Regions from separate parts of the Spirosoma liriopis genome, predicted to be linked through region 1. Evidence: riboswitches for the same ligand, from Rfam matches in the RefSeq annotation. Region 1 holds a riboswitch; the other holds the start of a gene.
The links. Region 1 has a riboswitch for S-adenosylmethionine ahead of M0L20_RS05310 (homoserine O-acetyltransferase family protein). Riboswitches for the same ligand answer to the same signal wherever they lie in the genome.
Positions count from the first base shown of each region.

Region 1 (3,123 bases):
GCACGGTTTACATGCACATTAAACGGTTTACGCAGCGGTACTTCCGGATGCTGATGGTCGCTTCGATCCTGATCTTTCAGGTTATTTTCAACCCCGTTTCTGAATCGCCTACGTACATCACTGCCGTCACGGGCGTTATGCTCTGGTGGTTCTATTGCCCGCAAAGCGTATTAGACCGAGTCTTACTAATCAGTTGCCTCGTCTTGACGGTTTTTTCGCCGAGTGATATATTTCCGGTCTATCTGCGCGATCGTTTTGTCTTACCATACGCGCTGAAAGCATTACCTTGCGTGCTGATCTGGTTCCGAATTATTTACCTGATGCACAGACCGACTCCGTTTTCTTCGTCAACAGATGTTCGGGAGGCTGGGCTTTCACTCGAAAACAACACGTAGTTCGCCACGGGGGCAGGCTCGAAGTAAGTAAACGTCGGTAGATCAATTACACAATCATCCTTTATCCAAACACAAACTAAATGGCGCAAGGAGCGGCAACATGGCTTGATTTCTGGCAGGACGAAAACGAATTTGACGACTCAATGTCCGTCAATTACGCTTATTTTCTGGCGCGGGTAGAGAAATACATTCCTCTGTCGAAAAAGCTAAAGGTACTAGACATTGGCTCTGGTCCGGGCAATCTGGAAACGGCCTGGCACAACCGGGTTGCCGAGATCCACGGCCTGGATGTATCCAAACGATATAACGAGATCGCCCGCCAGAAACACGCTGGGCATCCAAACGTTTATTTTCACGATTTATCGCCGGACGATTATCTTAATTTTAGCCCGGTCCTGAACCAAAAGTTCGATGTGATCATCGTGATGAGCGTCGTTCAGTATTACCGCAATGCAGCCGAAGTAGAGCAGTTGCTGAAGGCAATAAAAGCGGTAGCCGCACCCGGTGCCAAAGCCATGATCTGCGACCTGATGGTGGGGGGTAGTGTACTCAAAGACATTGGCAGCATCATCGGTCGTTCACTCCGGCAGGGTCAGTTGCTGACGATGATCAGACTTCTGATTCGCTTACGCTTATCGGCTTACTATACAGTGCGCAAGAATAACGGCTTTCTGGTAATTCCTAAACAGGAGTGGCTGGCGATGTGCCAACGGTTGGGCTTGAACGCCCGCTTTGTGGAGGAGCCGCTGACGATGCAGCAGGAAAGACAAAATCTATTTATCGAATTCTAGACGATGCTAATCGTTGACAGTATTAGATAAATACCACGTCGTCGATCACGTCGGTACCCATGTCTTTATTAACGAGCTGGATGAGTTTCTGCTTCGCGTTAACAAGTTCGTTGCGCAAGGGAGCCGACGTAATTTCAATATGCAACTTGCGGTCCCGAACGTAGATCCGGTTGGTCCGCGAGGCAATGGTTGGTCCCATCATGCGACCCCAAAACGCTTCGAGGTATGTTTCGTTAAAGCGCGTCTGGAGTTGATAGGCTTTCAGTAACTGCCCGATTGCATCCTTCAACGATGTAGTTCCGGAGGTTCGTGTAGCGTTTTCGCGATTATAACGGTAAGTCTGGCTCATCAGCAACGTATCTTCCTTACAAAAGTAAACATCAGGCGGACTAAATACGCCCTACCAAACCGCGAAGTTGAAAAAATAACCCAACGGTAGAAAATCCCCCTGGCGTTTGGATTGGCGCCGTTTGCCTATTATACTTGCGCTATCAAGTCAATTGTCAGGCGTCAATCCAAACTCCGACGTCAATTGATTTATACAGAAGCGAGGAGAGATCAGGCTCTGCGAATCGCTGGCAACCTACCACTTGGCAAGGTGCTAACTCCTGCCTAAAGCAACCGCAGCAGCGGATCATTAGGGACTATAAATCGTATACTTAAATGCGCTATACTCAGCACTGTACGCCCCCCGCGGCCTAATAAGCATACTACCCTATTAAACCGAAGACTGGGAGTGGTCTTGGGCGGTTCTTTATGTTTACGATTTTCAGTTTGCGCGGTCTTCACTGAAAATGTCAGGCCAGAAAACGCATTATCCATTGGACATTCATTATTTCGACTACAAATATTCGTTCCCTCTCGAATCGGGCGAGAGCCTGCCGGGCTTTCAACTGGCCTACACGACACGCGGAACACTAAACGACGAAGGTTCTAACGTTGTCTGGATTTGCCACGCCCTGACCGGTAACGCTGACCCCGGCGATTGGTGGGGCGGTATGGTCGGTCAAGGGAAATATTTCAATCCCGAAAATCACTTCATCGTCTGTGCCAATGTGCTTGGTTCCTGCTATGGATCAACGGGCCCGCTGTCAACCAACCCCAGCACGGGTCGGCCTTTTCATCACGACTTTCCCGCGCTAACGATCCGCGATATGGTCGAAGCATTGGATTTACTGCGTCAGGAACTGGGAATCGAAAAAATTCACACCTGCATCGGCGGCTCTCTCGGCGGTGAACAAGCAGTTGAGTGGGCTATTTTACGCCCTCAGTTAATTGAGAATCTGGTGCTGATTGCAGCGAGTGCTGTAGCCTCTCCCTGGTGTATTGCCTTCAACGAAGCACAGCGTATGGCCATCGAGGCCGATCCTACCTGGATCGAACAGCGCGACGATGCGGGAACAGCGGGTATGCGAGCAGCGCGGGCGATGGCCATGATCTCGTACCGGAATTATGACACCTACGGCTTTACGCAGGCGCTCGACAACAATGAGCAACTGGACGGTTACAAAGCGGCTAGTTACCAACGCTACCAAGGCGAAAAAATAGCGGATCGTTTTAATGCTTTTACGTATTGGACGCTCTCGAAAGTTATGGATTCGCACAACGTTGGTCGTAACCGGGGAAGTATTCTGAATGCGCTCAATCAAATAAAAGCTCGAACCTTAGTTGTCGGTATTCGCTCGGATTTACTTTTCCCGCCAACTGAGCAGCAGTTCCTGGCCCGGCACATTCCAGAGGCCACCTACGAAGAAATTGATTCGCTTTATGGGCACGACGGTTTCCTGATCGAGTTCCGTCCCTTGGCGGGTATTATGCGGAAGTGGGTAACGGCTACTCAACCCAGTTCAACGAACGTAGCGGAGGTAGTTAAGAAGTAGACTTCCCATTTTTTCGCGGGTACGATCAGACCAAATACTCATGTGTTTAACGAAGTG
Region 1 covers NZ_JALPRF010000001.1:1,277,930-1,281,052, forward strand. The annotation lists gene M0L20_RS05295 (glycosyltransferase family 87 protein) at 1-395, shown strand, start outside; gene M0L20_RS05300 (class I SAM-dependent methyltransferase) at 476-1,186, shown strand; gene M0L20_RS05305 (DciA family protein) at 1,209-1,535, opposite strand; SAM riboswitch class I at 1,721-1,839, shown strand; gene M0L20_RS05310 (homoserine O-acetyltransferase family protein) at 2,008-3,066, shown strand.

Region 2 (3,123 bases), on a different contig from region 1:
AACCAGAATCCGGTAAGCGCGTTCGCAGATTTCGATCCGTCGCTCGTAGGAATCGGCCTGGCCGGATTCGTCGAACGCCATGACCACGGCTGCGGCCCCGTACCGTTTAACCAGGTTGGCCCGTTCGATAAACGCTTCCTCCCCTTCCTTGAGCGAAATAGAGTTGACAATGGCTTTTCCCTGAACGCATTTCAGACCGGCTTCGATCACTTCCCACTTCGACGAATCGACCATGATCGGAACGCGGGCGATGTCGGGTTCGGCGGCAATCAGGTTCAGGAAGGTGGTCATGGCTTCTACCGAATCCAGCATCCCTTCGTCCATGTTCACGTCGATCACCTGCGCTCCACCTTCAACCTGCCCACGGGCAATGCTCAGGGCTTCGTCGTAATTTCCTTCCTTGATGAGCCGGGCGAATTTTTTCGATCCCGTCACGTTGGTCCGCTCACCGATATTCAGGAAGTTGGTTTGTTCCGTGATCTTTAACGGTTCCAGACCGCTCAGTTTCTGGTACGGTTCGGGCTCCGGCAGTGGGCGGGGCGGGTACTTAGCGGCTACCCTGGCAATCGCCTGGATGTGATCCGGGGTTGATCCACAACAGCCACCAACGATATTGACAAAGCTATCACGGATGAACCCTTCGACCTGCGAGGCCATACTATCGGGCGTTTCGTCATACTCGCCAAATTCGTTGGGCAGTCCCGCGTTCGGATAGGCCGACGTAAAAAATGGGGCTTCCTTGGCCAGCGTCTGGATGTAAGGCCGCATCAGCTCGGCACCAAGGGCACAGTTCAGGCCAACGCTCAGCAAGGGCAAGTGCGAAACCGAATACAGGAAAGCCTCCGTCGTTTGTCCCGACAGGGTTCGCCCACTAGCATCGGTAATCGTACCCGACACCATGATGGGCAGGACCCGCTGCTGCGGATTCAGCGCGAAATATTTATCGATGGCAAACAACGCAGCTTTCGCGTTAAGCGTATCGAAGATGGTTTCGATTAGCAATAAATCCGAACCGCCTTCGACCAGACCACTTACCTGCTCGTAATACGCACTGACCAGTTCGTCGAACGTAATGGCCCGATAACCCGGATTGTTGACATCGGGTGATAGCGAAGCGGTGCGGTTGGTGGGACCCATCGCCCCCGCCACAAAGCGCGGTTTATCCAGGTTCTGGTTCGTTATTTCTACGGCGGCTTCCTTGGCAATCCGGGCCGACTCATAGTTCAGTTCGTAAGCCAACTCTTCCATGTGGTAATCCGCCATGGCGATGGTCGTACTGCTGAACGTGTTGGTTTCGATAATATCCGCTCCGGCTTCCAAGTATTGCTTATGAATCTCCTGAATGATACCGGGCTGCGTAATCGACAGCAAATCGTTGTTTCCTTTTACATCATGCGGATAGTCCTTAAAGCGCTCTCCCCGGTAGTCTTCCTCGGTAAGATTGTAACGTTGAATCATCGTTCCCATCGCACCGTCGAGAACAAGAATTCGCTTTTTCAGAAGGTCTGTAATCAGTTCCAAGTGATCCAAAAGTTTATAAAGTCATAGGCATGCCAAGAGCAGCCTTAAAGCAATTCGCTACAAGAAGGGGCTTATCAGGAGAAGAGAGCAGGAATGCTAACTTATCTGTCCCCACAAAACCGGGGTGGAATGCGGCACCTTTTCCGACTCTAAACTAAGCGGCTGGTTGCCAAGACATCGTAGGGTCCAGTCCCTCCGTCTTTCTTGATAAGCACTTAAGCAAAGATATAGGTTATAGCCATAGTCCCCAAAAATAACCTATTTTTGGCCGAACAATTGACGGATGAATTTAGTAAATGGGATAACTGACTGGTTAGCAGTTCTGCCCTGATTCGCATAGGCGCTCTTCTAACAAACCAGTCTCTCACGCTTTATATTTGATGAAACTAGCAGCCATTGATATCGGTTCCAATGCGGCTCGTCTGCAAATCTCAACGGTATTACACAACGATGAGGTAATCAGCTTCAAGCGCGTCGAATACGTACGATTTCCCCTTCGCCTTGGGCACGATGTGTTCAATTTTGGTGAACTGACGCCCGAAAGTGAAGCCCGGACGGCTAAACTCATGCAGGTCTATAAACTGCTGATGGAACTGCACGAAGTCGAAGATTACATGGCCTGTGCCACATCAGCCATGCGCGAATCGTCGAACGGACACGAAGTTGCCAAGCGAATCGAAGCCTTAACGGGCATCAAAATACACATTATCGACGGTAGTAAAGAAGCCGAACTGATCAACAACGTGGTCGTGCAGGCCCTCGACGACCGGCAGTTTCTGCACATTGATGTGGGCGGAGGCAGTACGGAGTTAAACCTGTACAAGAACCGGCAGAAAATCAATTCCAAATCGTTTAAAATTGGGTCGGTTCGGCTGCTGGAAGGCAAAGAAACCAAAGGGGCCTGGCGGAAAATTGAAGATTGGGTAGAAGACAACGTTGATTCGTCGGAAGAAATAACGGCGGTTGGTACGGGCGGTAACATCAGCAAGCTGTTCAACTTGGCGTCTAAGACATCCGAATCGGAAACCACCCGAGTTGAAATTGAACGGATTCGCAACCACATTGCAGGTTTCAGTCAGGAAGATCGAATCAATAAACTCCGTCTGAACGCCGACCGCGCCGATGTCATTGTCCCAGCTGCCGACATTTACGTATCGGTCATGAAATGGGCCGGGGCCAATACAATTATAGTCCCAGACTTGGGCTTGAAAGACGGGATCATTCAGTTGGTTTACTCCCAATGGAAGAAGAAAAAACACCTTTCTTAAGATTGGTAGCCCTAGACAGCCAACAAAAAATCCCGACGAAATAACATCATCGGGATTTCTAATTGACATATTCTCTCTTACAATTTTATCAGCTGACCAGTCTATTTGCGTCCTGATCGGCATCTGTGTTGCTGTAAACCGGCTTTATCCATCGGTCAGCGCCGTATATCTGTATCTAAAAAAGGTTCTATCGTTTGACTTTTGCGAGTAGTTCCTACCCATCCGGCTCACGGCGAAACCGAAAACGCTTCTTTTTCTGGTTAGAAACTACCTTCTTACGACTCCGTAGTACGGAAGTGGTCACTTCATTTTGTAGACTATTCGCCATACGCTT
Region 2 covers NZ_JALPRF010000002.1:1,343,257-1,346,379, reverse strand. The annotation lists gene metH (methionine synthase) at 1-1,467, opposite strand, end outside; SAM riboswitch class I at 1,620-1,735, opposite strand; gene M0L20_RS14575 (Ppx/GppA phosphatase family protein) at 1,902-2,789, shown strand.
Region 2: it holds a riboswitch for S-adenosylmethionine, as region 1 does, so the genes downstream of both, metH (methionine synthase) here and M0L20_RS05310 (homoserine O-acetyltransferase family protein) in region 1, are expected to answer to the same signal.